3 regions of the Streptomyces sp. Z423-1 genome follow, and region 3 is predicted to be linked to each of the others. Evidence: riboswitches for the same ligand, from Rfam matches in the RefSeq annotation. Region 3 holds a riboswitch; each other region holds the start of a gene.

Region 1 (9,846 bases), 1.6 Mb from region 3:
TGAAGCCCAACGTGGCCCCCATGGCCGGCAAGCTCTACCGCACCGACGACGACCGCCGCGACGCCGGGTTCACCCTCTCCTACATGGCGATCGACATCGGCGCCTTCGCGGGCCCCCTGGTCACCGGTCGGCTCGGCGACCACCAGGGCCGGCGCTGGGGCTTCTCGGCGGCCGCGATCGGTATGACGTTCGGCCTCGTCCAGTACGTCACCGGCCGCCGTCACCTGGCCGGACGCAAGCACGCCGCGCAGTTCGCGCTCGCGCCGGAGGCGAGGCGCCGTGCCGTCCAGCCCATCGCCACCGGGCTGGTGATCGCCACCGCGCTCGTCTCGGTGATCGCCCCGGCCGGCTACTTCGTGATCATGTTCATGACCCTGCGGGTGACCCCCGAGGAACGCGGCCGACTGCGCCCGTACGTCGTGCTCTTCCTCTCCTCGACGGTCTTCAACTTCGTCCCTTTCCAGGCGTACTCCACGATGATGCTGCCGCCCGCGTCGAACGCCGAGACGACGATCCTCGGCTTCGACTTCCCCACCAGTTGGTAAGCCTCCGCCCTGGGCGCCTTCGAAGTCGCCCTCGCGCCGCTGGTGGCCGCCCTGTGGGTGCGGATGGGCCACAGCCGGCCGCACGCCTCCCACAAGATCGCCCTTGGTGTCGTCCCCGGCGGCCTGTCCTTCCTCCTCATAGCCCCGCCGACCTCCGGCATGTCGGCCACCACCAAGCTCGCCCCCGCCGCCTTCGCCGGCCTGGTGGTGCCGGCCGCCGCGCCCTGGCTGCGCCGCACGATGCACCCGGTCCACTGAAGCCATCCTCTGGAGTACCTCCCGTACCGCCTGACCGACTGGACCGCGCCCCGCGACCACCAGCGCCACCTCTGGTACGCCGGGTGGTGAACTGGCTGGCCGCGGCTTCAACTCCCTCCAGATCGCGGCCCTTGCGCCCGAGCCGCCCGAGCCGCTCAATGCGATCGTCACGGTCTGCTCCACGGACGATCGCTACGACAACGACGTGCAGTACATGGGAGGTTCCGTCCTCGCCGTGGACATGCACGCGTGGGCGGCGACCATGCTGGCGTTCGTCTGCCGCCCGCCCGATCCGCGGTATGTCGGCGACGCCTGGCGGGACATGCAGCTGCGGCGCCTCGACGAGGTCGAACCCTTTCTGCACACCTGGCTCGACCACCAGAAGCGCGACGACCACTGCCGGCACGGCAGCGTCTGCGAGGACTACGGCGCGATCCGGGCGGCCGTCCTCGCGGTGGGCGGCTGGCACGACCCGTACCGCGACACGGTGCTCCGCCTGGTCGAACACCTCCCGCCCGACCGCGTCCGCGGCCAGATCGGCCCCTGGTCCCACCAGTACCCCGACCGCGGCCTGCCGCCCGGCCCGGCGATCGGCTTCCTCCAGGAGACCCTGCGCCGGCCGCGGGCGCGGCTGCGGCTGACGTCACAGGTGCCCCGCGGCCAGGTCATCACGCGCGTGTGCGATGTGGCGCCGGACGGATCCTCGACCCTGGTGACGCGGGTGTGATGAACCTCTCCGCGCGTGAGGGGCGCGACCGGATCGTGCCGTGGGCCCCGGGCACCACCGAGGACGTCACCTTCGAGGTCTCGCCCCTCGCCTTCGAGGAACCGGAGCAGTCCGAGCCGCACGGCGTCGCCTATCCGGCCCCTCGCCCCATCGGCGAGGACGATCCACTGTCCGTCCACAGAGGACTCCTTGTCCGCAAATGAGGCAATTTGCACCGCCGATGAAGAGGTGACCTTCCATCGGACCTGGGAGAAGCGCATCCCACGGACCGCCGGTTGAGCAGCACTTGGGCGCATTGCCCGAATTGCCGTTCTTCTACTTGCGCGTGAGTTGGCTCACGCGTACGCCTTCACGATCCCCTCACAGAGATCCCGCGATCCGCCTTTACGCGCCGCCGAGTTGCCCCTTGCCGACCGCAAAGGATCAAGCATGGCAAACACGCAGTTCGAAGATCAAATCGCGCAATATATGAATCCGCTACTTGTTTCGGACATGTGCTCTCGCATACGTTCCCGGCCAGTCGGGCGGAACGCCGAATCCTGCCGCCGCCCGCGCCACCCATGACGGACTCACTCACCGCACGGCAGGAGCGGGGGACCCAGGTAAGTCGCCGGGCCGGATGTCGTACGCAACGACACACGGAACGGCTTGGGGTGAAGTCGCACTCGCAAGGGCGCGGCCGGGCACCTCCCCGCCCGAACCCGACAGCTCACCTCGCAGGCGCCGGAGAGGACATCCCCCATGACTGCAAACGGTCAGTACCGCCGCTCCCGCTCTGCCCGCATCGCCCGCAAGCTCGCCGTCGCCGGTACCGGCGTGGCCGTGCTCGCCCTCCCGCTGATGGGGGCCACCAGCGCCTCCGCCGCCACGCCCACGGCCGTCACCACCGCCGCCACGGCCACGACGTACCCGAACAACCTCGACGGCTGGATCCGCGAGTCGCTCGACATCATGGCGCAGCACGGGATTCCGGGCTCGTACAACGGCATCTACCGCAACATCATGCGTGAGTCGTCCGGCAACCCGTACGCCATCAACAACTGGGACTCCAACGCCGCCAAGGGCACCCCGTCGAAGGGCCTGCTCCAGGTCATCGACCCGACCTTCGCCGCCTACCACGTGCCCGGCACCGCCTTCGACCCGTACGACCCGGTCGCCAACATCACCGCCGCCTGCAACTACGCGGCCGCCCGCTACGGCTCCATCGACAACGTCTTCGGCCCCTACTGAGCCCGGGCGAGCAGCCGTTCGAGGACGACGGCGATGCCGTCGTCCTCGTTCGACAGGGTGATCTCGTCGGCCACCGCCTTGAGTTCGGGGTGGGCGTTGGCCATGGCGACGCCGTACGCCGCCCAGTCGAACATGGGGATGTCGTTGGGCATGTCCCCGAAGGCGATGGTCTGCTGCGGACTCAGGCCCAGATAGCGGGCCGCCAGCGCCAGCCCCGTCGCCTTGGTGATGCCGCACGGCTGGAGCTCGACCGTCCCCGGCCCCGACATGGTGACGGTCGCGAGCGAGCCGACCACCGTGCGGGCCACCGCCGCCAACTCGTCGTCGGTCAGGGCCGGATGGCGCAGCAGCACCTTGCTGATCGGCGCGCACCACAGGTCCTCGCGACGGTCGACCCGCACCGCGGGCAGCGTGGGGTGCGGCATCAGATAGCCGGGCTCGATGAGCGTGAGCCCGTCCACGCCGTCCTGGTCGACGGCCGCGTACACCTGGCCGACCTCGGCCTCGATCTTGCCGAGGGCGGTCTCGGCGAGTTCCCGGTCCAACGTGACGGACCACAGCAGACGGTCCGCGCCGGCGTCGTACAACTGCGCGCCCTGCCCGCACACCGCGAGCCCCCCGCCGCCCAGGAACTCCAGCAGCGGTCGCACCCTCGGCGCCGGCCGTCCGGTCACCACCAGATGCCGGGCACCGGCCGCCGAGACCCGCGCGAGCGCGGCGAGCGAACGGTCGGAGACCGTGTCGTCGCCGCGCAGCAGCGTTCCGTCCAGGTCAGTGGCGATGAGGGCGTAGTCGGTACGCGCGTACTCGGTGCGCGCGGCATATGCGGTGGGTGCGGCCATGATCAGAGAATACGGACAACGCACCCACACCGTTCATCCCCAACTATCGTCCGCCTGTCTGCTTTTCACCCCCACGTGGTGCCCGCAGGCTCCTTGATCGTGGTGTTGATGCGGTTGAACAGGTTCGTCAGCGAGATGGTCAGGATCAGCGCCGACAGTTCCTTCTCGTCGAAGTGGTCGGCGACCTCGTCCCACAACACGTCCGGAACCGACTCCTCGGACAGGTCGGCGAGCCGCGTCATCTTCTCCGCGAGCGTCAGCGCGGCGCGCTCGGCGTCGCTGTAGTAGGGCGCGTGCCGCCAGGTGACGACCGATGTGATGCGCTCCTCGCTCACGCCCGCCTTGCGCAGATTGTGCACATGCCCGTACACGCACGCGCCGCATCCGTTGATCTGGCTGACCCGCAGCGCCACGAGCTCCGCGAACTCCTGGGACAGCCCGCCCTCCCCGATGGCCTGGGTGAGGGTGCCGATGCCCTTCATCGCGTTCGGGAGGACGTACGCCGGGTTCGTCATCCGTGCCTGCATGGTGCTGCCTCCTGTTGTCAGTGGCCGGTGCGATGCTTGCTTTCACTGCACTGACGGATCGGGGGCGGTCGTTGTGACGGACCTGAGGGACGAAATTCAGAACATCAAGATCCATTTGTCGCGCTGCAGACACTCCCAAGACAGAGGCCCCAGCCGTAACGTGATCCGCGACCGCATGGACCGCGTACGAAAGTGAGGCAGCACCCCATGCCCCCCTTCGATGTCCCCGAGGGCGACCCCTTCGGCCCGCACAACCTTCCGTACGGCGTGTTCTCGCCCGCCGGCTCCGCCGACCGGACGGTGGGAGTCCGCCTCGGCGACCACGTCCTCGACGCCGGCGCGGCGGCGCTGGCGCTCGGTTCCCCGTACGCCGAACTGCTGGCCCGCCCGACCCTGAACCCGCTGCTCGCCGCGGGCCGCACCGCCTGGTCGGACGTCCGGCGGGCACTGACCGCCTGGGTCACCGTGCCCTCCCACCGCGAGACCCTCGCGCCCCTGCTGCACCCCCTCTCCTCGGTGACCCTGCACCTGCCCTTCGAGGTCGCGGACTACGTCGACTTCTACGCGTCCGAGAACCACGCCCGGAACGTCGGCCGGATCTTCCGCCCCGACGCGGCCGACTCCCTCACCCCCAACTGGAAGCATCTGCCGATCGGTTACCACGGCCGCTCGGGCACGGTCGTCGTCTCCGGCACGGACGTCGCCCGCCCCTGCGGCCAGCGCAAGGCCCCGACCGACGCCGCGCCGGTCTTCGGCCCGTCCGTCCGCCTGGACATCGAGGCCGAGGTCGGCTTCGTGGTCGGCGTCCCGTCGGCGATGGGCACGCCCGTCCCGCTGTCCGGCTTCCGCGACCACGTCTTCGGCCTGTGTCTCCTCAACGACTGGTCCGCCCGCGACATCCAGGCCTGGGAGTACGTCCCTCTCGGCCCGTTCCTCGGCAAGTCCTTCGCCACCTCGGTGTCGGCGTGGATCACCCCGCTGGACGCGCTGGACGAGGCACGGGTGGCGCCGCCGGAGCGGACGCACCCCTTGCTGCCGTACCTGGACGACACCGACGAGGAACCCGGCGGCTACGACCTCCGGATCTCCGTCGCCCTCAACGGCCACGTCATCTCGGAGCCGCCCTTCTCCACCATGTACTGGACGGCCGCCCAGCAGCTCGCCCACATGACCGTCAACGGCGCCTCCCTGCGCACCGGCGACCTGTACGGGTCGGGCACGGTCAGCGGTCCCGGCGAGCGCGAACGCGGCTCTCTCCTCGAACTGACCTGGAACGGCCGCGATGCCCTCGAACTCCCCGACGGCAAGCGGACGTTCCTGGAGGACGGCGACGTGGTGACGATGACGGCCTGGGCACCGGGGGCGGGCGGGGCCCGGGTCGGGCTGGGGGAGGTGAGTGGGCGGGTCGTCGCGGGATGACGTTTCCGCGACAGCGACGGTCCGGGCACTGACTCCGGGCGCCCATCACCGTCATACTGGCGGCGGCGGTGTGCGCCAGGCGTGACGCGGGACGTGTGACGCATACGGCGCGCGACCGCCGCCCGCACCGCACCACACCGCACCAACCCGAAGCCGCCCACTCCCGATCAGGATCCGGAGCCCGTGGCATGACCGTCTGCCTGCTCCTGCTCAGCGCCGTCGCCCTGACGGCCGCCGTACCGATGCCTCGTGCGCTGGTCCGGGCGGCGTGGCCCGAACGGGAGCCCGTGGTCGGGCTGTGGGTGTGGCAGTGCCTGGTCGCCACCGTCCTGCTGTGCTGTCTGACCGCGCTCACCCTCGGCGCGGCGGCCGTCTTCCAGACCGTGCGTGACCAGGTCTTCGCCCCCGCACCGCCCCACGTCACCGCCGCGTACAACCTGTCCGCCGCGCCGCCGTGGGCCGTGGCGCTCACCCTGCTGCTGGCCTGCGGTGCCGCCTGGACCACCGCGATGCTCGCCCGCGAGCTGTTCGAGGCCCGCCGCCGCCGTGGCCAGGCCCGCGCCCACCTGCGCGAACGCGCCCCCGACCTACCAGCGGGCCTGGGCGCGGCGCGCGGCCCGCTGCTCGTCCTGGAGGACGAGTACCCCGACGCCTGGTGGATGCCGGGCAGCCCGCCCCAGCTGATCGTCACCACCGGCGCGCTGCACCGCCTGACCGACCATCAGCTCGACGCCGTCCTCACCCACGAGCGCGGCCACGCCCGCGCCCGCCACGACTGGCTGCTGCACCTGTCCACCGCGCTGGCCACCGGCTTCCCGCGTGTCCCCCTCTTCACCCACTTCTGCGACCAGACCCACCGCCTGGTCGAACTCGCCGCCGACGACACGGCCTCCCGGCGCTGCGGCCACCTGACCACGGCGCTGGCACTGATCGAGCTCAACCAGCACCGGGGCGTCCTCTCCTGCGCCTCCAGCCACCGCCTCCTGGGCGAACGCGTGGACCGGCTTCTGGAGCCCCCCGCTCGACTGGACCGCAGACACCGGGCCTTGACGACGACGGCGGCGGCTCTGGTGCCGTTGCTCCCCCTGCTGATCACCTTCGCGCCGGGGCTGACAGCCCTCGGGTGAGTGTGCGGGGCTGTCCCTGTGCCTGAGGCCGGTCGGGTCCCTACATCCAGTCGTCCGGCTCCGGCTCGCCCTCCATCTCGGGCCAGTCGTCTGATCCGGCCGCCTCCGCGTGTGTGTCCGCGCCTGTCGGGGCGTCGAGGGACGCGAGGACGGCCAGCACCCCCTCCCCGTAGGTCGCCAGCTTCTTCTCCCCCACCCCGCTGATGCCACCCAGCTCCCGCACCGACGTGGGCCACACCGTGGCGATCTCCCGCAGCGTGGCGTCGTGGAAGATGACGTAGGCCGGGACGCCCTGCTCGCGGGCCTGCTCGGCGCGCCAGGCGCGCAACGCCTCGAAGGCGGGCAGCAGTTCCTCGGACAGCTCGGCGGCGGCAGCCTTCGGCTTGCGCTCACCTCGGCCGGAGGAGGACGAACCCGACCGCGAGCCCACCGGCTTCTTCGGTTCCTTGCGCAGCGGCACCTCCCGCTCCCGCCGCAGCACCGCACCGCTGGCCTCGGTCAGCACCAGCGTCCCGTACTCCCCCTCGACCGCGAGCAGCCCCTGCGCCAGCAACTGCCGGACTACGCCCCGCCATTCACCCTCGGCGAGTTCCTGACCGATGCCGAACACGGACAGCTGGTCGTGATCGAACTGGATCACCTTGCCGGTGCGCTTGCCCAGCAGAATGTCGACGATCTGCACCGCACCGAACTTCTGCCCCCGCTCCCGCTGCAACCGCACCACCGTCGACAGCACCTTCTGCGCCGCGATCGTGCCGTCCCAGGTCTCGGGCGGCGTGAGACAGGTGTCGCAGTTGCCGCAGCCGGCCGGGTCGGGCTCCTGCCCGAAGTAGACAAGGAGCTGCCCGCGCCGGCACTGGGCCGTCTCGCACAGCGCCAGCATCGCGTCCAGGTGCGTCTGCGCCCGCCGCCGGAACGCCTCGTCGCCCTCGCCGGACTGGATCAGCTTGCGCTGCTGTATGACGTCGTTGAGGCCGTACGCCATCCAGGCCGTGGACGGCAGCCCGTCCCGCCCGGCACGCCCGGTCTCCTGGTAGTACCCCTCCACCGACTTCGGCAGATCCAGGTGGGCCACGAACCGCACGTCCGGCTTGTCGATGCCCATCCCGAAGGCGATGGTCGCCACGACGACCAGCCCGTCCTCCCGCAGGAACCGGGACTGATGCGCCGCGCGCGTGCCCGCGTCCAGGCCCGCGTGGTACGGCACCGCCTCGATACCGTTCCGGGTCAGGAACTCGGCCGTCGACTCCACCGACTTGCGCGACAGGCAGTAGACGATCCCCGCGTCACCCGCGTGCTCCTCGCGCAGGAAGCTCAGCAGCTGCTTCTTGGGGTCCGCCTTCGGCACGATCCGGTACTGGATGTTGGGCCGGTCGAAGCTCGCCACGAAGTGCCGGGCCGTCGGCATGTTCAGCCGCTGGGTGATCTCCTGGTGCGTGGCCCGGGTGGCCGTCGCCGTGAGCGCGATCCGCGGCACGTCGGGCCAGCGCTCGCCGAGCAGCGACAGCGTCAGATAGTCGGGGCGGAAGTCGTGCCCCCACTGGGACACACAGTGCGCCTCGTCGATCGCGAAGACGGAGATCTTCCCGCGTGACAGCAGATCCAGCGTGGCGTCGAGCCGCAGCCGCTCCGGCGCCAGATACAGCAGATCCAGCTCACCGGCGAGGAACTCGGCCTCCACCACCCGCCGCTCGTCGAAGTCCTGCGTGGAGTTGATGAACCCGGCCCGCACACCCAGCGCCCGCAGCGCGTCCACCTGGTCCTGCATCAGCGCGATGAGCGGCGAGACGACGATGCCCGTACCGGGTCTGACCAGGGCCGGAATCTGATAGCAGAGCGACTTCCCGCCACCGGTCGGCATGAGGACGACGGCGTCGCCACCGGCCACCACATGCTCGATGACTGCTTCCTGCTCGCCCCGGAAGGCCTCGTACCCGAAGATCCGGTGCAGCGTGGCCAGCGCCTCGCTCTCCGTCAATGGCATCTCGGTGATACCGCCTGTCCCACCCATCGTCGTGTCCCCCGTACGTCGTCCCTCGACCACTGCGTCCACGATAGGCGCCCGCACTGACAGCTTCGGAGTTATCCACAGGCTTTCCCCGGGGCCCTCCGCCACCGGTCAAACGTGCGACCACACCGGTCGGGCCCGGGTAGTAGAACGGCCCTCCCCGATCACTCGGGGAGGGCCGTCAAGGGAACGCGTCAGCGCACGAACACCCCCGCGTCCCCAGCCAGGTCCAGGAAGTACTGCGGCGCCACACCCAAGACCAGCGTGACCGCCACGCCCACCCCGATCGCCGTCACCGTCAGCGGTGACGGCACCGCCACCGTCGGCCCCTCCGGCTTCGGCTCGCTGAAGAACATCAGCACGATCACCCGGACGTAGAAGAACGCGGCGATCGCCGACGAGATCACGCCGATCACCACCAGCGGCACCGCCCCGCCCTCCGCCGCCGCCTTGAACACGGCGAACTTCCCGGCGAACCCGGAGGTCAGCGGGATGCCGGCGAAGGCCAGCAGGAAGACCGCGAACACGGCCGCCACCAGCGGCGACCTACGACCCAGGCCGGCCCACTTGGACAGGTGCGTCGCCTCGCCGCCCGCGTCCCGTACCAGCGTCACCACCGCGAACGCCCCGATCGTCACGAACGAGTACGCCAGCAGGTAGAAGAGCACCGAGGACACACCGTCCGGCGTCATCGCGATGAGACCCGCGAGGATGAATCCCGCGTGGGCGATCGACGAGTACGCCAGCAGCCGCTTGATGTCGGTCTGCGTGATCGCGACGATCGCGCCGCCCAGCATGGTGACGATCGCGACGCCCCACATCACCGGCCGCCAGTCCCAGCGCAGGCCCGGTAGCACGACGTACAGGATCCGCAGCAGCGCGCCGAACGCCGCCACCTTCGTCGCCGCCGCCATGAAGCCGGTCACCGGCGTCGGCGCGCCCTGGTACACGTCCGGCGTCCACATGTGGAACGGGACAGCGCCCACCTTGAACAGCAGGCCCATCACGATCAGCGCAGTGCCGAGCAGCAGGAGCACGTCGTTGCCCATGGTGTTCGCCAGGGCCGGGGTGATGTCGGTGATGGTGCCGTCGACGACCTGCGCGATCGTGCCGTACGCCATCGAGCCGGAGTAGCCGTACAGCAGCGCGATCCCGAACAGTGT
Region 2 (9,846 bases), 6.2 Mb from region 3:
AGGCCATCGAGGACCGGACGGTGTACGGCGCGGTCGTGGTCACCGACCAGGGGCCCGAGCTGCTGACCGCGTCGGCCGCGAGCCCGACGGTCGCGCAGCTGCTGCAACAGGCGCTTTCGGCCGAGGGTGCCCAGCCGCGCACGGTGGACGTCGTGGCCGCCCCCGAGAACGACCCGCGGGGCGCCGCCCTCACCGCGAGTGTGCTGCCGCTGGCGCTGGCCGGGATCGCGGCGGGCGCGGCCGTTTCCCTGACCGGGCTGCGCGGCGTCCGGGCGGTGACCGCGCTGGTGGGCGCGGCGGCGCTGGTCGGTGTCACCGCGGCCGCGATCGCGCACAGCTGGCTGGAGGTCCTCACCGGCGACTGGTGGGCGGAGGCCGCCGCCCTCGGCCTGTCCACGCTGGCGGTGAGCAGCGCGGTCGCCGGTCTCGCCGCGCTCATGGGCAGGGCCGGGCTCGGCCTCGGCGCGGGTGTGCTGATGCTGTTCGGCAACCCGTTCTCGGGGGCGGGATCGGCGCCGCAGATGCTGCCCGAGCCGGCCGGGGCGCTCGGCCAGTGGCTGCCGCCGGGTGCGGGGACGACGCTGCTGCGCTCGGTGTCGTACTTCGACGGCGCGGCGGCGCTGGGTCCGGCGCTGACGCTGACGTGGTGGGTCGCGGTGGGGCTGGGGGCGGTGCTGCTGGGCAGCGCGCTGAAGTCCCGTACGGCGAGCAGCGAAGAATCCGCAGCCGACCGGAGGCCCGCGCTGGCCGGCTGACCACATACAGCACGTAGAGGCCGTGCGCCCCGCCGTAGGGGGCGCACGGCCTGTACGTGTTCTACGAGGGGTTGGGCCCGCGATGTTCCGCCGTGTCACGACGACGCGCTGGAGACGATCTGCCTCGGGCAGGCCGGATCGACCGCCGCCGTACTGCTCGCCGCAGGCACCCCCGGGCAAGCGATTCGCCCTGCCCGGCGCCCGGGTGGTGATCCGTCAGCCGGCGCTGCCCGAGCCGATCGAGGGACAGGCCAGTGAGTCGCCGTCCAGGCGGAGGAGTTGGCGCGGGTACGCGCCCGGCTGGAGGAGATGGGGTGAGCCGCGGATGCTGCCACCGGAACTCCCGCCGCTGCCCGCCCTCACCCGGGCCGAGGGCGAGTTGATCGACCGTTACCTGGAAGTGGCGGACCTGCTGGGGCGTATCAACCCGGCGTACGACGGGGACACGTATCGTGGACTGCGTGCCGCCCAGGCGCTGGTGCGCAAGGCGGCCGAACTGCGCGACGCGCTCGCGCTGATGCACCAGCGGGGCGAGACCGAACTCCACGCCCGAACGCTCGCGCGGGCGCTGCGCGTGCTGGACGGTGAACGCCGCACGGCGCGTGTCACCGTTCCGCCGCGCTCCGACAGTTGAGGCACGGTCGACTCAGCCACCGTCCACCCGGACCGCGAGGCGACGCGACAGGACGTCCGGGCCGGGGGTGAAACGAACCAAAAGGGCTACCCCCGTCCGGTGGATCCTCAGGTCCTTTTCCGGGGCCCTTGCGGTTGCGCAACGAGGTCTGCCTCGGGTCGGAATGAGACGTTCCGCTGCTGGTCCGAGGTGGCGTGGCACCCTTGACACCTGTTCGCACATCAGGCTGTCCACCCGAACGGGCGAGTGGTGAGTAACGCCACAAATCCCCGGTTGCGTTGGGATTTTCGGACTTACGTGGGTCAAGATCCCGACTGACGACAAGCCCCCGCCACCGCGGCGGGGCGGTCCGGGCGGACGCCGAGTCCTGCCGCCGCCCGGATGACCGGTCGACAGGAGTGGATCGGCAGGAGTGGAGGACCCGAGCACGACGGGTCGCCGGAACGCTTGTTCAGGTTCCGAGCAGCCCTTGGGGTGAAGCCGTGACAACGCGGCCGGGCAACTTCGCCAGCCCGAATCCGACAGGTCATCCTTCACAGGCGGCTGACGAAGGGTTGCGCATGACCGCGCTCAATCGTGTCCCGTCGCTCATGGCCCGGGCCGGTACGGCCTCGGCCCTCACTCTCGTCGCGGTGGGCGGCTCCGTCGTGGCTCCGGGCTTCGCCTCGGAGGCCGAGGCCGCCACGCCGGCGAGGAAGGCTCTCCAGGTCGCGGCCTCGAAGAAGGGCTCCCCGTACAAGTGGGGCGCCACCGGACCGCGCAGGTTCGACTGCTCCGGGCTGACGCTGTATTCGTACAAGAAGGCGGGCAAGAAGCTGCCTCGTACGGCCGCCCAGCAGTACAACAAGACCCGCCACATCCCGGCCAAGAGCCGGAAGGCCGGCGACCTCGTGTTCTTCCACTCGGGGTCGAACGTGTACCACGTCGGCATCTACGCCGGAAAGGGGAAGATCTGGCACGCCCCGAAGTCCGGGGACGTGGTGCGGCTGCAGAAGATCTGGACGAAGAGCGTCTGGTACGGCCGGGTCAAGTGACTCTCGGGCGGCGGTGGCAGCGCCCCGACGGGCCGCCACCGCCCCGCCCGTGACGCAGGCTCAGCCCGCTTCCAGCAGCAGGGTCGCGCCGAGGACCGTCAGCGCGGCGCCCGTGACGCCCTCCAGGGCGCGGGCGGCGCGCGGCCTGCGCAGCCATCGGCCGAGCCGGTCCACCAGCAGGGCCACCGCCGGGAACCACACCAGGGCGAGGGCCACGACGATGAGCGCCAGCAGCAGGGTGCGGGGCAGCACCGGGGCGCCCGCCGGGACGAACTGCGGCAGCAGACTGAGGAAGGTCACCGGCGCCTTCGGGTTCAGCGCGTTGGTGACGAAGCCCTGGCGCAGCGGGTGCGGCGCGGGCGACGTCGGCGCCTCGCCGGTGGCGGTGCGGGGTCGTCGTACCGACCACAGGGTCCGGATCCCGAGATGGAGCACGTAGGCGCCGCCGGCCAGTTGCAGCGCCCGGAACAGCGCGGGCACGGCGGCCAGGACCGCCGCGACACCGGCCACGGCCAGCGCGGTGTGCAGCAGCAGCCCGCCCGTGATCCCCAGCGCGCACGCGACGCCGGCCCGGCGGGAGATCAGGGCGTTGCGCACGACGACGGTGAAGTCCGCGCCCGGCATGGCGACCATGCCCGCGGCGACTCCGGTGAAGGCGATGAGCTGTGCGTCCATGACGTCAGGCTGCCGGAAAGAAGCCTTCAGCAGGTATTTCGAGTAACCTGGGTAAGCCTTAAGCATTGCTTTCATCTACCTCTGTAAGCCGCCCTGGAGTGACATGTACGACCCGACGCGGCTCGCCGCGCTGGTGGCGGTCGCCGAGGCCGGGTCGATCACCCGGGCCGCCGAGCGGCTCGGCTACACCCCGCCCGCGCTCTCCCAGCAACTGGCGAAGCTGGAGCGGGAGGCGGGCGCCGCGCTGCTCGTACGGCACCACCGAGGGGCGCGGCTGACGGCCGCGGGCGAGTTGCTGGCGGCGCGGGCCCGTACGGTGCTGGACGAGCTGGAGCGGGCGCGTCACGAACTGGCGCGGCTGACCGGGCTCGCCGGTGGCACGCTCCGGGTCGGCACCTTCCAGACCGCGGGGATCCATCTGCTGCCGCCGGTGCTCAGCGCGTTCCGCCGGGCACATCCGGACGTGGAGCTGACCGTCGCGGACTACGAACCGCCGGCCGGGGTCGCGGCGGTGGCCGCGGGCGAGGTGGATCTGGCGCTGACGCACACCTACGAGCCGGCCGATCCGGTGCCGCTGCCCTCGTCGGTCGGTGCCGAGCCGCTGCTCGTCGAGGAGCTGGTGCTGGTGACGGCGCCGGGGCACGCTCTCGGCGGCGGTGGCTCCCGGCTGCCGCTGGCCGAACTCGCCGGGCAGCCACTGATCAGCATGGCGCCGGACCATCCGGCCCGGCAGGGGGTGGAGACGGCGCTGGCCCGCGCCGGGGCGGCGCCCTCGGTGCTGGTCGCCACGCCGGGGTACGCCCTGGTGTGCGCGCTGGTCAGTGCGGGGCTCGGGGTGGCGGTCGTACCGGAGATGGTGGCGCGCACGTCGGCCACGCCGGTCGGGGTGCGGTCGCTGTCGGAGGGCGAGCTGCGCCGGACGATCTCGGTCGTCCACCGCGCCGGTGAGCCGGCCCCCGCGGCGGACGCCTTCCGCGCACTGCTACGCGGCGCGTTCGGCCGAGCTCAGCAACCTGCACGGCCCTGAGGCGTCCGCGACTCCCAGGGCGCGGGCCTGAGGCCCCCGCCTCCGCCGCGCCACCCCCGACCCTGCACGCCGGACCACCCAGAGCACGGGCCCGAACTCTCCGCCCCAACCGCCCCGCTCCTGACCCGGCAGGCCGGACCGACCGCCCGGGGCGCGGGCTTGAGGTCTCCGCCTCTTCCGCGGCGCGGGCCTGAGCCCTCCGCCTCCACCGCGCCACACCCGACCCAACAGACCAGACCACCCAGAGCACGGGGCCGAGCCCCCCGCCCGGCGACTCCAGTCGCGCAGCGCGCTGCGTGGCCCGCCCGGGTAGGGCTCCCCTCGCAACGCGCCCCGCACCCGCCCCGAAAGCTACGGCTCCTGTTTGCCCGCCGTCGGTACTGGGCCCGCCCGCACCGTCCACGGCAGTTCGATGGAGACCGTCTTGCCGCCCTCGCGGGTCGGGCGGACTCTCATGCGGCCGCCGCACTCGGCGGTCAGCCAGCGGATGATGACCAGGCCGCGGCCGTTGTCCTGCTGGACGGCGGCCGGGAGCCGCTTCGGCAGGCGCGGGTGACTGTCGGTCACCCCGATGCGGAGCTGCTCGTCGCGGTCGAGCTCCATGGCGACCGTGAAGGTGGGTGACTGGCCGGACGTGTGCAGAACGGCGTTGGTGGCGAGTTCGGAGACGATGAGCCGGATCGTGTCGGCCACCTCCGTCTCCGGCGGCAGGCCCCATTCCGCCAGCGTGCTGACCACGTAGGTGCGGGCGGCGGAGACCGAGGCGGGATCGCTCGGCAGAGTGACGGATGCTTCCAGGTGGTCTGCCATGGCGACGTCGTCCCTTTCCCACGGGACCGCAGTCCGACACGGAGCGGATGGTTCGAGTACGGTCCCGGACTGGTGCTTCGTCGCCAGACTGCCACTCATAGCCCGGAAGCGGTGGCGATCCACCAAGATATGCATATATCTGTCGCTCGAAGCGGTGAACTCTGCGACGGCAGAGCGTATTTGGGCGGCTCGGAAGGAGTAAGGAGTAGCCCATGCAGCACGGTCCCGCGGTGCGCCGCCGGAAACTGGGCGCCGAATTACGCACACTGCGAGGCCGCGCGGGCCTCACCAGCGGTGAGGCGGCCCGGCTGGTGGGCTGGCACCAGTCGAAAGTGAGCCGGATCGAGACCGGCGCCAGCGGCGTGAAACCGGCCGATGTGCGGTTACTCCTGGATGCCTACGGGGTGGACGACGCCCAACTTCGGGACCTCCTCCTGGCGTTGGCGGGCTCCGGCGGCGGCCACGGCCGCGACCACTGGTGGCACGCCTACAAGGGGGTGCTGCCGCCCACCTACCGGGACTTCATCAGCCTGGAGTCGCAGGCCGGCGCCATGCGCACGCTGGAGACCTCCGTCGTCCCGGGCCTGCTCCAGACCCCCGAGTACGCCCGCGCCGTGACCCGCGCCGCGGTGGAGGGCCTGGACGAGGACCGCCTGGACGCCCTGGTGGAGGTACGTCTGGCCAGGCAGGACGTGCTGCGCTCGCACCCTCCGCTGGTACTGAGCGCGGTGCTGGACGAGGCGGTGCTGCGCCGCGAGGTCGGCGGCCCGGAGGTGATGTCGCGGCAGCTGGAGCGGCTCATGGACGCGGCCCGGCTGCCCCAAGTGCGCCTCCAGGTGCTGCCCTTCGCGGCGGGGGCGCACATCGGCATCACCGGGCCTTTCGTTATCTTCTCATTTTCGAGCACTTCCGATCTGGACGTTGTCGTTCTTGACCACTTGACGAGTAGCCTCTACCTCGAACGGAAAGAAGACGTAGAGGCCTACACCGAGGCCTTCAACGCCCTTCAGTTCTACGCCCTTTCGCCCGAGGAATCGTTGGACTACATCGCCGTGATAGGTGACGGCGCGTAAGGAGGCACCATGACCGTCCTGCCTCGGAACGTACCTTCCAGCACTCAACTGCTCGGTGTGCACTGGCTGCGCAGCAGCTACAGCACCGGCGCGAACAACTGCGTCGAGACGGCCCGGCCGGCCCTTGGCCCGTGGGCCGGACTGCTCGCCGTACGCGACTCCAAGGACCCGTCCGGACCCGCGCTGTTCTTCTCCCCCGAGAGCTGGGCGGGGTTCACGGCTCACCTCTGAGGGTCCGAACCTGGATCGTCCCTGATCAGTTCCGTAGCACGCGATGCACGGCCGTGGTTCGCCGACTCATGGTCGCGTGTCGCCGATGACACGTACAGCGCGTTCGATCTGGTCCCCGGAGAGGTCCGCGCGGGCCGTCAGCCGCAGCCGGGAGATGCCGTCGGGTACGGAAGGAGGTCGGAAGCAGCCCACGGCGAGCCCCTCGGCGCGGCAGTCGGCCGCCCAGCGCACGGCGCTCTCCGGGGACAGCGCGCGGACGGAGACGACCGCCGCGTCCGGTCGTACCGCCTGAAGGCCCAGGGCCGTCAGCCGGGTGTGCAGCTCGCCCGCCACCGCGCGGGCCCGCGCCGCCCGCTCCGGCTCACCGCGCAGCAGCCGCAGGGCCGCGAGTGCCGCGCCCGCGGCGGCGGGAGCCAGACCGGTGTCGAAGATGAACGTCCGGGCCGCGTTGACCAGATGGTCGATCACCCGCGCCGGGCCGAGCACGGCGCCCCCCTGGCTGCCCAGCGACTTGGACAGCGTGACCGTGACGACCACGTCGTCCGCGCCCGCGAGCCCCGCCGCGTACGGCGCGCCCCGGCCGCCGTCGCCGAGCACGCCGAGGCCATGGGCGTCGTCCACGACCAGCCCCGCGCCCTGCTCCCGGCACACCTGGGCCAGGGCGGCGAGCGGGACGGCGTCGCCGTCGACCGAGAAGACCGTGTCGGACACGGCGACCGCGGGACCGTCATGCGTCTGGAGGGCCTTGCGTACCGCCTCCGGGTCGGCGTGCGCGACGACCTGCGTGGTGCCACGCGCCAGCCTGCAGCCGTCGATCAGCGAGGCGTGGTTGCCCGCGTCGGAGACGATCAGCGAGCCGTGCGGCGCCAGCGCGGTGACCGCGGCGAGGTTCGCGGCGTAACCGGAGGAGAAGACCAGCGCCGCCTCGAAGCCGCAGAAGTCGGCCAGCTCACGTTCGAGTTCCGTGTGCAGTTCGGTGGTGCCGGTGACGAGCCGGGAGCCGGTCGCGCCGCCGCCCCACCTCCGCGCGGCCCGCGCGGCGCCCTCGGTGACCTCCGGGTGCCGGGCCAGCCCCAGGTAGTCGTTGCTCGCCAGGTCCAGCAGCGGCGAGTCGGCCGGGCGGGGACGCAGGGTCCGTACGAGTCCGGCGCTGCGGCGCAGCTCCGCCTGCTCGTCGATCCAGCCGAACGCCATGGGGTTTCGTCCTCCGGTGTTTTGTAGGCAGTGAACAGACCCTAGCGGTACCCATCGCAGCTCAGGGTGTGGCAATACCCACACGTCGAACGCCGCGTGTTGTGTGAAGTCTCCTCTTGGCCGGAGGCGGTGCGTTAGGACAGGATCAGCTTCCATGGACCTGCTGAACACGCTGGTGGACAAGGGGCTTCGGCGCGAGACGCCGACCCGCGAGGAAGCGCTGGCCGTCCTCGCAACTTCCGACGACGACGTGCTCGATGTGGTGGCCGCGGCCGGAAAGGTGCGCCGCCACTGGTTCGGCCGACGGGTGAAGCTGAACTACCTCGTCAACCTCAAGTCGGGGCTGTGCCCCGAGGACTGCTCGTACTGCTCCCAACGGCTCGGCTCCAAGGCCGAGATCCTCAAGTACACCTGGCTGAAGCCCGACGAGGCCTCCGAGGCGGCGGCCGCCGGGCTCGCGGGCGGTGCCAAGCGGGTCTGTCTGGTGGCCAGCGGGCGCGGGCCGACCGACCGGGACGTGGACCGGGTCTCCGAGACGATCCGGGCGATCAAGGAGCAGAACGAGGGCGTCGAGGTGTGCGCCTGCCTCGGGCTGCTCTCCGACGGCCAGGCGGAGCGGCTGCGCGACGCCGGCGCGGACGCCTACAACCACAACCTCAACACGTCCGAGGGGACGTACGCGGACATCACCACCACGCACACGTACGCCGATCGGGTGGACACGGTCCAGAAGGCGCACGCGGCCGGGCTGTCGGCCTGCTCCGGTCTGATCGCCGGGATGGGCGAGAGCGACGAGGACCTGGTCGACGTCGTGTTCGCGCTGCGCGAGCTGGACCCGGACTCGGTGCCGGTCAACTTCCTGATCCCGTTCGAGGGCACCCCGCTCGCCAAGGAGTGGCACCTCACCCCGCAGCGCTGTCTGCGGATCCTGGCGATGGTGCGGTTCGTGTGCCCGGACGTCGAGGTGCGGATCGCGGGCGGCCGCGAGGTGCATCTGCGCTCGATGCAGCCCCTCGCCCTGCACCTGGCCAACTCCATCTTCCTCGGCGACTACCTCACCAGCGAGGGGCAGGCGGGCAAGGCCGACCTGGAGATGATCGCGGACGCCGGGTTCGAGGTGGAGGGCACCGACCAGGTGACGCTGCCGGAGCACCGGGCGGGCGGCGGGTGCGGTGCCCGCGAGAGCGCCGAGGATGCCGGGTGCGGGTCGCACGAGGGGAACGGAGTCTGCGGTTCCGAATCCGTCCCGCAGGCCGCCGAACCGCGTACGGACCTGGTCGCCGTACGCCGCCGGGGTGCCGGAACGGACCTCGCGCCCAATGCCTGACCTGACCCTGCCCGAGCTGCTGGACCTCGACCGGCGGCACGTCTGGCATCCGTACGGCCCCATGCCCGGCCGGCAGGAGCCGCTCGTCGTGGAGTCGGCGAGCGGGGTGCGGCTGCGGCTCGCGGACGGCTCGGGCGAGCTGATCGACGGCATGTCGTCCTGGTGGTCGGCGATCCACGGCTACAACCACCCGGTGCTGAACGAGGCCGCGCGCGAGCAGTTGTCGCGGATGAGCCATGTGATGTTCGGCGGGCTCACGCACGAGCCCGCCGTACGGCTCGCGAAGCTCCTTGTCGACATGTCGCCCGACGGTCTGGAGCATGTGTTCCTCGCCGACTCCGGGTCGGTGTCGGTCGAGGTCGCGATCAAGATGTGCCTGCAGTACTGGCGTTCGCTCGGCCGGCCCGAGAAGCGACGCCTGCTCACCTGGCGGGGCGGCTACCACGGCGACACCTGGCAGCCGATGTCGGTGTGCGACCCCGAGGGCGGCATGCACGAACTGTGGACCGGGGTGCTGCCGCGCCAGGTGTTCGCGGACCCGCCGCCGGCCACGTACGAGGAGTCGTACGCCGGCCGGCTGCGCGACCTGATCGAGCGGCACGCCGGCGAACTCGCCGCCGTCATCGTGGAGCCGGTGGTGCAGGGCGCGGGCGGGATGCGGTTCCACTCCCCCGCGTATCTGCGGGTGCTGCGCGAGGTGTGCGACGCGCACGACGTGCTGCTGGTGTTCGACGAGATCGCGACCGGGTTCGGGCGGACGGGCGCGCTGTTCGCGGCGGAGCACGCGGCCGTGACGCCGGACGTGATGTGCGTGGGCAAGGCGCTGACCGGCGGCTATCTGACGATGGCGGCGACGCTGTGCACGTCACGGGTGGCCGACGGCATCTCCCGGGGGGAGGTGCCGGTGCTGGCGCACGGGCCGACGTTCATGGGCAATCCGCTGGCGGCGGCCGTGGCCTGCGCCTCGATCGAGTTGCTGCTCGGCCAGGACTGGCGCGCGGAGGTCAAGCGCATCGAGGCGGGACTCCGGGACGGGCTGGCACCGGCCGCTGACCTCCCGGGGGTACGGGAGGTACGGGTCCTGGG
Region 3 (9,846 bases):
GTCCTGCACCAGGAAGGCGACCTCGGCCTCGTCGGCAGGCGCGGACGCGGGCAGCCCGTCGATGCCGATGCGGTCATAGCGTACGGTGGCGATGAACTCGCCGCCGATGGTGGCCGCGAGTCCCACCCGGTCCACAAAGTCGTGGTGCGTGAAGCGGTGGACGTCCTTGGCGGACAGGCGCGGGTAGGGCGCGAAGAAGCGGTAGTACTTCGACTCGTCCGAGACCTGCTCGTAGAAGCTGACCAGGCGCTCGGCGTCATCAATGGTGATGGGCCGGATGCGTGCGGTGCCGCCGTCGCGCAGCACCACGTCGGCCTCCCAGTGGGCGGGGTACTCGTGCCGGTCCGACGGGCTCTGCATGGGGCCCAGAGTACGGCTCGCGTCCGACAACGGCGCGAGGCAGTCTGTGGAAGGACGAACGCCGGACCGAGGCCGCGGTCCGGTGCCACCTCCGGTCGGGGACGAAGGACCCGTCCGGACGTGCTTCACGATATGGGAAACTGGTCTAGACAACCCTGAACACTGAAGGGCAGCATCACATGGCTGAGCGCCGCGTCAACGTCGGCTGGGCCGAGGGCCTCCACGCCCGCCCCGCCTCCATCTTCGTCCGAGCCGCCACGGCCGCAGGCGTCCCGGTGACGATCGCCAAGGCGGGCGGCAACCCCGTCAACGCGGCCTCCATGCTGGCCGTCCTGGGTCTGGGCGCCCAGGGTGGCGAGGAGATCGTCCTGGCCTCCGACGCCGACGGCGCCGACGCCGCGCTCGACCGTCTGGCCAAGCTGGTCGCCGAGGGGCTTGAGGAGCTTCCCGAGACCGTCTGAGCCCGCGCCGGGCACTTCTGAGCCCGCGCACGGCACACCTGAGGCCGCGTCGCCCTTTCCGGGCGGCGCGGTTTCGCCGTTTTCCACGGAGCCCTCGGCCGCGTTTTCACGGCCGGGGTCGCGGGAATTCCCGGCATGCCGAAAAGGGCAGCGGAAATACACCGCCGCCGAATATCTCTTCTTTGTATACGGTGCTCGTGTTAATGCCGCAGGCCCGACATGTTTACGGCTTGTTGCGAAGTCCTCACACGGTCCGCGCGGTCGCCGTTGCCGGAGAAGCGGAGCCGGTGCGCACCGGTCGCGCGCTCGGTGTGCAGCGCCGTGATGGCCCGCGCGCGCTCGCTGTCGCCGCGCGCCACGGCGTCCACGATCGCGCCGTGCTCCGTCCAGGACTCCGCCGGACTGACGGGCGCCTCCACGGCGTACATCCAGGCGATCTTGTGCCGCAGCTGGGTCAGCATCGCGATCAGGGCGGGGCTGCCGGAGGCCTGGGCGAGCGTCTCGTGGAACCAGCCGCCGAGGGATCGCAGGTCCTCGCTGTTGCCCCGCCTGGCCCGCTCCTGGCCCAGCCGGACCAGGCCGCGCAGCACCTTCAGATGGGCCTCGGTGCGCCGCTGGGCGGCCCGGGAGGCGCCGAGCGGCTCCAGCAGCATGCGCATCTCCATCAGGTCGGCGGCCTCCTGCTCGGTCGGTTCCGCCACGCACGCGCCCGCGTGCCGCCGGGTCACCACGAAGCCCTCGGCCTCCAGGGTGCGCAGGGCCTCCCGGACGGGGACGCGCGAGACGCCGTAGCGGCGTGCGAGGAGTTCCTCGGTGAGCCGGCCGCCACGCTCGTAGACACCCGCGACGATGTCGTCCCGGATCGCCGTGCACACCGAATGCGCCGGAATACGCATGACCGACCTCCGCCTTAATCCCCGTGAAACGTCGACGATTGACGTGTGTTCCGTGACTCTATTGCAATGAGCCGGAATTTCCGATGGCGGGTCGGAATCCATGGATATTTTTTGGACAAACAGCGTACGACACGCCGAAAGCCCCGGCTCGGGAGCCGGGGCCACGGGAAGCGGGGCGATCCGCTGTCAGACGGTGACGCCGTGCGAGCGGAGGTAGGCGACCGGGTCGATGTCCGAACCGTACTCCGCGGTCGTCCGGGCCTCGAAGTGCAGATGCGCTCCGGTGACGTTGCCGGTGGCACCGGACAGGGCGATCCGCTGCCCCGGGGTGACCGTCTGGCCCACCGAGACCCCGATGGACGACAGGTGACCGTACTGGGTGTACGTACCATCGTTCATCTTGATCACGACTTGATTGCCGTACGCCCCACCCCAGCCGGCCTCGACCACGGTGCCGGAGCCGACCGCGTGCACGGGCGTGCCGCTCGCGGCGTGGAAGTCGACACCGGTGTGGCTGCCGGAGGACCACAGGGAGCCGCCGGCCTGGTAACCGGTGGAGACGTAGGAGCCGCTGATCGGCGGCACGTAGGTGTTGAGGCGCTTGCGCTCGGCCTCGCGGGCGGCGCGCTCCTTGGCCTCCCGTGCCTCCTTGGCCCGTTCCTCCGCGCGCTTCTGGGCGGCCGCCTCGGCCTTCTTCTCGGCGGCGGCCTCCGCGGCGGCCTGCTTCTGGGCGGCGGCCTGGGCGTCTATCTGCTCGGCGACCGCGTCGCCGATGGTGATGACCGGGAGCAGGCCGGTCTGCTCGGCCGCGGGCTCGGCGGCGAGCGCGGGAGCGGCCAGGGTGCCGATGGCTCCGGTGGTGGTGAGCGCCGCGACGCCCGTCGCGTGGGCGGCGGTGCGCTTCATCCGGCTGGGACGACGATGCTTCCCGGTGGCGCGCGTGAACGCCATGTGGTGGCTGGTCCTTTCCTTCCCTCTCGCCTACCGGGTTAGCTGACGGGTTCGGAGCAGGAAGGTCTCCTACGGGCTCCCTCGCTGCGCGCGGGCGTCCGATTCACCCCAGGGACTGCGTGGTTGGGTCCCCGGCTCCCCTGGCTCGCGCCGTACGGGGACTCGGCGATGGCTGTCCGGTGCCGCGGGTGCGGCGCACTGCCTGACGGACAGCCCGGATGACGCTAAGCGGGACATCTTTCAATCCCCAAACGCAACTGGGCGTTTGTAGCGCATCCCACAGGTCAGACAGGCAACCTCTCCCCCAATTAGGACATAAAGGGGCCCTGGTGACGGATCCGTCACCAGGGCCCCTACGCACGCGTGCCGTCCGGCGGCCTCTACTCGGCCGCCACGACGGTGACTTCGCCGATGCCGAGGGCCTCGACGGGTGCCTTGATCTGCGCCGCGTCACCGACGAGCACCGTCACCAGACGGTCCACCGGGAAGGCGCTCACGGCCGCCGCGGTGGCCTCCACCGTGCCGGTCGCCGCGAGCTGCTGATACAGCGTCGCCTGGTAGTCGTCGGGCAGGTGCTGCTCGACCTGGTCGGCCAGGGTGCCCGCCACGGCCGCCGCGGTCTCGTACTTGAGCGGCGCCACCCCGACGAGGTTCTGCACGGCGACGTCCCGCTCGGCGTCCGTGAGGCCCTCCGCGGCGAGCGTGCGCAGCACCGTCCAGAGGTCCTCCAGCGCGGGGCCGGTGTTCGGCGTGTCGACGGAACCGCTGATGGCGAGCATCGCGGCGCCGCTGCCGTCGGGGGCGGAGCGCAGCACCTGGCCGAACGCGCGCACCCCGTAGGTGTAGCCCTTCTCCTCGCGCAGGACGCGGTCCAGGCGGGAGGTGAGGGTGCCGCCCAGGCAGTACGTGCCGAGCACCTGGGCGGGCCACACGCGGTCGTGCCGGTCGGGGCCGACGCGGCCGATCAGCAGCTGGGTCTGGACGGCGCCGGGGCGGTCCACGATGACCACGCGGCCGGTGTCGTCGGCGGTCACCGGCGGCACGGGCCGCGGCTGCGCCGGGGAGCCGGTCCAGCCGCCCAGGGTGTCGCCGAGCAGCGCGTCGAGGTCGACGCCGGTGAGGTCGCCGACGACCACGGCGGTGGCCGTGGCGGGGCGGACGTGCCGCTCGTGGAAGGCGCGTACGGCCGCGGAGTCGATCTTCTGGACCGTCTCCTCGGTGCCCTGGCGCGGGCGCGACATGCGCGAGGACGCCGGGAACAGCTCCTTGGAGAGCTCCTTGGCGGCCCGCCGGGCCGGGTTGGCCAGCTCGTGCGGGATCTCGTCGAGGCGGTTGCGGACCAGCCGCTCGACCTCGCTGTCGGCGAACGCGGGCGCCCTGAGGGCGTCGGCGAGCAGACCGAGGGCCTTGGGCAGCCGGGAGACCGGGACCTCCAGGCTCAGCCGGACGCCGGGGTGGTCGGCGTGCGAGTCGAGGGTGGCGCCGCAGCGCTCCAGCTCGGCGGCGAACTCCTCGGCGGAGTGCTTGTCGGTGCCCTCGGAGAAGGCCCGCGCCATGATCGTGGCGACGCCGTCGAGGCCGGCCGGCTCGGCGTCCAGGGGCGCACCCAGGAGCACCTCCACGGCGACGACCTGCTGGCCGGGGCGGTGGCAGCGCAGCACCGTCAGGCCGTTGTCCAGCGTCCCGCGCGTGGGCGCCGGGAACGCCCAGGGGCGGGCCTCGCCCGCCTGCGGCTGGGGGTGGAAGTCCATCGTGGCGAGCTCGGTCACTGGGCCGCCTCCTCGGTGTCGTCGGTGGCGGCGGCTTCCGCGCCGTCGGTTTCGTCGGTGGCTTGGGGGGCGGTCGGCTCGTAGACGAGCACCGCGCGGTTGTCGGGACGCAGGCGGCCCTTGGCGACCTCCTGGACCTCCTCGGCCGTCACTTCGAGGACGCGCTGGACGGCGGTGAGGGCGAGCTTCGGGTCGCCGAACAGCACGGCGTACCGGCACAGTTCGTCGGCGCGGCCGGCGACCGTGCCGAGCCGGTCCAGCCACTCACGCTCCAACTGGGCCTGGGCGCGCTCCATTTCCTCGGCCGTCGGGCCCTCCTCGGCGAACCGGGCGAGCTCCTCGTCGATGGCGGCCTCGATCACCGGCACCTCGACGTCCCCGGACGTCTTCACGTCCAGCCAGCCCAGGGAGGGCGCGCCGGCCAGCCGCAGCAGGCCGAACCCGGCCGCGACCGCCGTGCGGTCCCGTCGGACGAGCCGGTTGTACAGGCGGGACGACTCGCCGCCGCCGAGGATGGTCAGCGCGAGGTCGGCCGCGTCGCACGCGCGCGTGCCGTCGTGCGGGAGCCGGTAGGCGGCCATCAGGGCGCGCGCCGGGACCTCCTCCTCGACGATCTCGCGCACCTGCCCGCCGATGACCTCGGGCAGCGAGCCGTCGCGCGGGGCGGGCTTGCCGTCGTGCGAGGCGATGGAGCCGAAGTACTTCTCGATCCAGACGAGCGTCTGCTCCGGGTCGATGTCGCCGACGACCGACAGCACGGCGTTGTTGGGCGCGTAGTAGGTCCGGAAGAACGCGCGCGCGTCCTCCAGGGTCGCCGCGTCCAGGTCGGCCATCGAGCCGATCGGCGTGTGGTGGTAGGGGTGGCCCTCGGGGTAGACGAGGGCGGTGAGCTTTTCGAAAGCGGTCCCGTAGGGCACGTTGTCGTAGCGCTGCCGACGCTCGTTCTTGACGACGTCCCGCTGGTTCTCCATGGACTCGTCGTCCAGGGCCGCGAGCAGGGAGCCCATGCGGTCGGCCTCCAGCCAGAGGGCGAGTTCCAGCTGGTGGGCGGGCATGGTCTCGAAGTAGTTGGTGCGCTCGAAGCTGGTGGTGCCGTTGAGGGAGCCGCCCGCGCCCTGCACCAGCTCGAAGTGACCGTTGCCCTTGACCTGGGCGGAGCCCTGGAACATCAAGTGCTCGAAAAGGTGAGCCAGGCCGGTACGTCCCTTGACCTCGTGCCGCGAGCCGACGTCGTACCAGAGGCACACCGCCGCGACCGGGGTCAGGTGATCCTCGGAGAGCACCACGCGCAGGCCGTTCTCCAGGCGGTGCTCGGTCGCTGTCAGGCCGCCGGAGCCTGCCTCGGCTGTGGCCGTGTGACCCATGGGCATGTACGTCCCTTCGATCGCGGTGCGGTCGTCAAACCGCGGATTTCCTGCCAGTCCTGCCACTGTATGCAAGCGCGCGGACCTGGTGTGAAGTTCCCGGACCGCGTCCGCCCAGAGCGAGATCCGGGTGCCCCGCCACGAGGGCGTAGCCTGCGGGGCAGCGCGGGGCCGGGCGGCCGACGTCGGATCCAGGGTCCGCGTTGTCAGTGGCGCGGTCCACAATGGACCGCGTCAGATGTGGTTCACGCTTCAGCGAGAGTGAGCCGCAGGGACCTGAGCGCCCCGTGGGCGAACGACCAGAAAACAGGAGGAGCCGGCAGCGATGGCCCGCCGCAGCACGAAGACCCCGCCGCCCGACGACTCGTACGAGGAGCGGATCCTCGACATCGACGTCGTGGACGAAATGCAGGGCTCCTTCCTCGAGTACGCGTACTCGGTCATCTACTCCCGAGCCCTGCCGGACGCCCGTGACGGTCTCAAGCCGGTGCACCGCCGCATCGTCTACCAGATGAACGAGATGGGCGTCCGCCCCGACCGCGGCTATGTGAAGTGCGCCCGAGTGGTCGGCGAGGTCATGGGTAAGTTGCACCCGCACGGCGACTCGTCGATCTACGACGCCCTGGTGCGCATGGCCCAGCCGTTCTCCATGCGCGTGCCCCTGGTCGACGGCCACGGCAACTTCGGCTCGCTGGGCAACGACGACCCGCCCGCCGCCATGCGGTACACCGAGTGCCGGATGGCCGAGGCCACGAGCCTGATGACGGAGTCGATCGACGAGGACACGGTCGACTTCGCGCCCAACTACGACGGCCAGGAGCAGGAGCCGGTGGCCCTGCCCGCCGCCTTCCCGAACCTGCTGGTCAACGGCTCGTCCGGGATCGCGGTCGGCATGGCCACGAACATGCCGCCGCACAACCTGCGCGAGGTGATCGCGGCCGCCCGCCACCTGATCAAGCACCCGAACGCCGATCTCGACGCCCTGATGCGGCACGTCCCGGGCCCCGACCTGCCCACCGGCGGCCGGATCGTCGGCCTCTCCGGGATCCGCGACGCGTACGAGACGGGCCGCGGCACGTTCAAGATCAGGGCGACGGTGTCCGTGGAGGACGTGACGGCGCGCCGCAAGGGCCTGATCGTCACCGAGCTGCCCTTCGCGGTCGGCCCGGAGAAGGTGATCGCCAAGATCAAGGACCTGGTCGGTTCGAAGAAGCTGCAGGGCATCGCCGACGTCAAGGACCTCACGGACCGTGAGCACGGGCTGCGCCTGGTCATCGAGATCAAGAACGGCTTCGTGCCGGAGGCAGTCCTGGAGCAGCTCTACAAGCTGACGCCGATGGAGGAGTCCTTCGGCATCAACAACGTCGCCCTGGTCGACGGACAGCCCCTCACCCTGGGCCTGAAGGAACTCCTGGAGGTCTACCTCGACCACCGCTTCGAGGTCGTGCGCCGCCGCTCGGAATACCGCCGCGGCAAGAAGCGCGACCGGCTGCACCTGGTCGAGGGCCTGCTCACGGCCCTGGTGGACATCGACGAGGTGATCCGCCTGATCCGCTCCAGCGAGAACTCCGCGCAGGCCAAGGAGCGCCTGATGGCGCGCTTCGGCCTGAGCGAGGTCCAGACGCAGTACATCCTGGACACGCCGCTGCGCCGCCTGACCAAGTACGACCGCATCGAGCTGGAGGCCGAGAAGGACCGGCTCACCGCGGAGATCGCGGAGCTGACCCGGATCCTGGAGTCGGACGCCGAGCTGCGCAAGCTGGTCTCCTCCGAACTGGCGGCGGTGGCCAAGAAGTTCGGCACCGAGCGGCGTACGGTCCTGCTGGAGTCGGCAGCCGCTTCGGTGGCCACCGTTCCGCTCCAGGTGGCCGACGACCCGTGCCGGGTGCTGCTGTCGTCGACGGGGCTGCTGGCCCGTACGGCGAACGCCGAGCCGTTCCCGGAGGACGCAGCCGCCAAGCGCACCAAGCACGACGTGATCGTCTCGGCGGTGCCGGCCACGGCCCGCGGCGAGGTCGGCGCGGTGACCTCGGCGGGCCGGCTGCTGAGGATCAACGTCATCGACCTCCCGCAGCTCCCGGAGACCACGTCGGCGCCGAACCTCTCGGGGGGCGCGCCGCTCGCCGAGTTCGTCTCCCTGGAGGACGACGAGACGGTGATCTGCCTGACCACGCTCGACGAGTCCTCTCCGGGGCTCGCGCTGGGCACGGAACAGGGCGTCGTCAAGCGGGTGGTGCCCGACTACCCGGCCAACAAGGACGAGCTGGAGGTCATCACCCTCAAGGAGGGCGACCGGATCGTCGGCGCGGTCGAACTGCGCACGGGTGAGGAGGACCTGGTCTTCATCACGGACGACGCGCAGTTGCTGCGCTACCAGGCCGCGCAGGTCCGCCCCCAGGGCCGTCCGGCGGGCGGTGTGGCGGGCATCAAGCTCGCCGAGGGCGCCAAGGTCATCTCCTTCACGGCGGTGGACCCGGCGGCGGACGCGGTCGTCTTCACGGTGGCGGGCTCGCGCGGCACGCTGGACGACTCCGTGCAGACAACCGCCAAGCTGACCCCGTTCGACCAGTACCCGCGCAAGGGCCGCGCGACCGGCGGGGTGCGCTGCCAGCGGTTCCTGAAGGGCGAGGACTGCCTGTCCTTCGCCTGGGCGGGCGCCACTCCGGCCCGGGCCGCGCAGAAGAACGGCTCGCCGACCGCCCTGCCCGAGATGGACCCGCGCCGTGACGGCTCGGGCGTGTCCCTGGCGAAGCCGGTGGCGGCGGTGGCGGGGCCGGTCTAGGCCGGAGGCTCCTCGGGGCCCAGGCCGTCCGGATCCCGTGCATCCCGCGCATCCGGTACGTAGCGCAGGACGCCCCACATGCCGTGCTCATCGGCGTGTGGGGCGTCGCTCTTGCACGCCGCCAGCTCCTTGTCGAGGGCGGGGGCCTCGATGCCGGAGCCGATGAGGACGAGCTGGGTGAGGCGTTCACCGTCCCGGCCCCAGGGCTCCGGGTAGAAGCGGAGGAACCGCCCGACGGCGTGCACGGCATACCGGTTGCGCGGATCGTGCGGACCGAAGTCGACGTACCCCTTGATCCGGTAGAGCCCCTCGGGCCGGCTGTCGAGAAACGCCATCAACCGGCGCGGATCGAGCGGCACTTCGGAGACGAAGGAGAGGCTGTCGTAGGCGGTGTGCAGATGACCGCCGTGGTCGTGCCCCTCATGATCACCGTGATCATCGTGCAGGTCGTCGAAGGACAACTGCCCGATGCGCTCCCGGGAGGGCCGGCAGTCGAAGAGGAACTCGGGGTCGATACGGCCGTATGTCGCCGGGACGACGGCGGCGCGGTCGGCGAGGGAGCGGACGAGGGCGAGGACGTGCTCGGCGTCCGCCGCCCGGTCGATCTTGTTGACCACGACGAGGTCGGCGAGGGCGAGGTGCCGGTCGATCTCGGGATGCTTCGCGCGGGTGCCGTCGAACTCGGCGGCGTCGATGACCTCGACGAGCCCGCCGTACACGATGCCCGGATGCTCGCTGGCCAGCACCATCCGCACCAGTTCCTGGGGTTCGGCGAGTCCGCTGGCCTCGATGACGATGACGTCGATGCCGGTGCCGGGGCGGGCCAGCCGTTCGAGGTAGCCGTCCAGCTCACTGGCGTCGACGGCACAGCAGAGGCAGCCGTTGCCGAGGGAGACGGTGGAGTCCCCCAGCGCCCCCGCCACGGCCATGGCGTCGATCTCGATGGCCCCGAAGTCGTTCACGATGGCGCCGATACGGCTGCCTGCGCTGCGGTGCAGGAGGTGGTTGAGCAAGGTCGTCTTGCCGGAGCCCAGGAATCCGGCGAGCACGACGACCGGGATCTGCTGGGGAGTCGGGCTCTGGCCCACCGTGCGACCTCTCTCACACCGACACGCACACCGGTCCACGACCCGGCGCACCTACGGAACTTGCATGCCGGGCCAGGATACGAGCACGCGGAATCTCCGCGAAGTGAACGACTGTCAGCAGTGCGAGCGGGGCAGACGCTCGGCATGGCGCCGGTCCGTGCGACCCTCACTTCCT

What was found. A riboswitch is a leader RNA that binds a small molecule or an ion and turns the genes downstream of it on or off. The one in region 3 is predicted to bind cyclic di-AMP.
Region 1: linked by a shared signal. The riboswitch ahead of HJD23_RS16680 (transglycosylase SLT domain-containing protein) and the one ahead of HJD23_RS09670 (M23 family metallopeptidase) in region 3 are both predicted to bind cyclic di-AMP.
Region 2: linked by a shared signal. The riboswitch ahead of HJD23_RS37895 (C40 family peptidase) and the one ahead of HJD23_RS09670 (M23 family metallopeptidase) in region 3 are both predicted to bind cyclic di-AMP.

The regions. Positions count from the first base shown of each region.
Region 1 covers NZ_CP053109.1:3,725,002-3,734,847, forward strand. Annotated here, with positions in the region: partial or broken gene HJD23_RS16670 (peptide MFS transporter) at 1-803, shown strand, start outside; partial or broken gene HJD23_RS16675 (CocE/NonD family hydrolase) at 813-1,809, shown strand; cyclic di-AMP (ydaO/yuaA leader) riboswitch at 2,091-2,266, shown strand; gene HJD23_RS16680 (transglycosylase SLT domain-containing protein) at 2,272-2,760, shown strand; gene HJD23_RS16685 (HAD family hydrolase) at 2,754-3,602, opposite strand; gene HJD23_RS16690 (carboxymuconolactone decarboxylase family protein) at 3,668-4,129, opposite strand; gene fahA (fumarylacetoacetase) at 4,337-5,548, shown strand; gene HJD23_RS16700 (M56 family metallopeptidase) at 5,737-6,675, shown strand; gene recQ (DNA helicase RecQ) at 6,716-8,686, opposite strand; gene nuoN (NADH-quinone oxidoreductase subunit NuoN) at 8,878-9,846, opposite strand, start outside.
Region 2 covers NZ_CP053109.1:8,302,987-8,312,832, reverse strand. Annotated here, with positions in the region: gene HJD23_RS37910 (ABC transporter permease) at 1-755, shown strand, start outside; partial or broken gene HJD23_RS37905 (ATP-dependent Clp protease proteolytic subunit) at 864-1,067, shown strand; gene HJD23_RS37900 (hypothetical protein) at 1,081-1,389, shown strand; cyclic di-AMP (ydaO/yuaA leader) riboswitch at 1,738-1,946, shown strand; gene HJD23_RS37895 (C40 family peptidase) at 1,950-2,423, shown strand; gene HJD23_RS37890 (LysE family translocator) at 2,484-3,098, opposite strand; gene HJD23_RS37885 (LysR family transcriptional regulator) at 3,202-4,125, shown strand; gene HJD23_RS37880 (ATP-binding protein) at 4,477-4,935, opposite strand; gene HJD23_RS37875 (helix-turn-helix transcriptional regulator) at 5,148-6,008, shown strand; gene HJD23_RS37870 (DUF397 domain-containing protein) at 6,018-6,239, shown strand; gene HJD23_RS37865 (8-amino-7-oxononanoate synthase) at 6,306-7,433, opposite strand; gene bioB (biotin synthase BioB) at 7,588-8,760, shown strand; gene HJD23_RS37855 (adenosylmethionine--8-amino-7-oxononanoate transaminase) at 8,753-9,846, shown strand, end outside.
Region 3 covers NZ_CP053109.1:2,114,511-2,124,356, forward strand. Annotated here, with positions in the region: gene HJD23_RS09655 (bifunctional GNAT family N-acetyltransferase/acetate--CoA ligase family protein) at 1-360, opposite strand, end outside; gene HJD23_RS09660 (HPr family phosphocarrier protein) at 540-821, shown strand; gene HJD23_RS09665 (GntR family transcriptional regulator) at 1,022-1,717, opposite strand; gene HJD23_RS09670 (M23 family metallopeptidase) at 1,904-2,668, opposite strand; cyclic di-AMP (ydaO/yuaA leader) riboswitch at 2,681-2,846, opposite strand; gene HJD23_RS09675 (pitrilysin family protein) at 3,049-4,437, opposite strand; gene HJD23_RS09680 (pitrilysin family protein) at 4,434-5,807, opposite strand; gene HJD23_RS09685 (DNA topoisomerase IV subunit A) at 6,127-8,583, shown strand; gene HJD23_RS09690 (GTP-binding protein) at 8,580-9,671, opposite strand.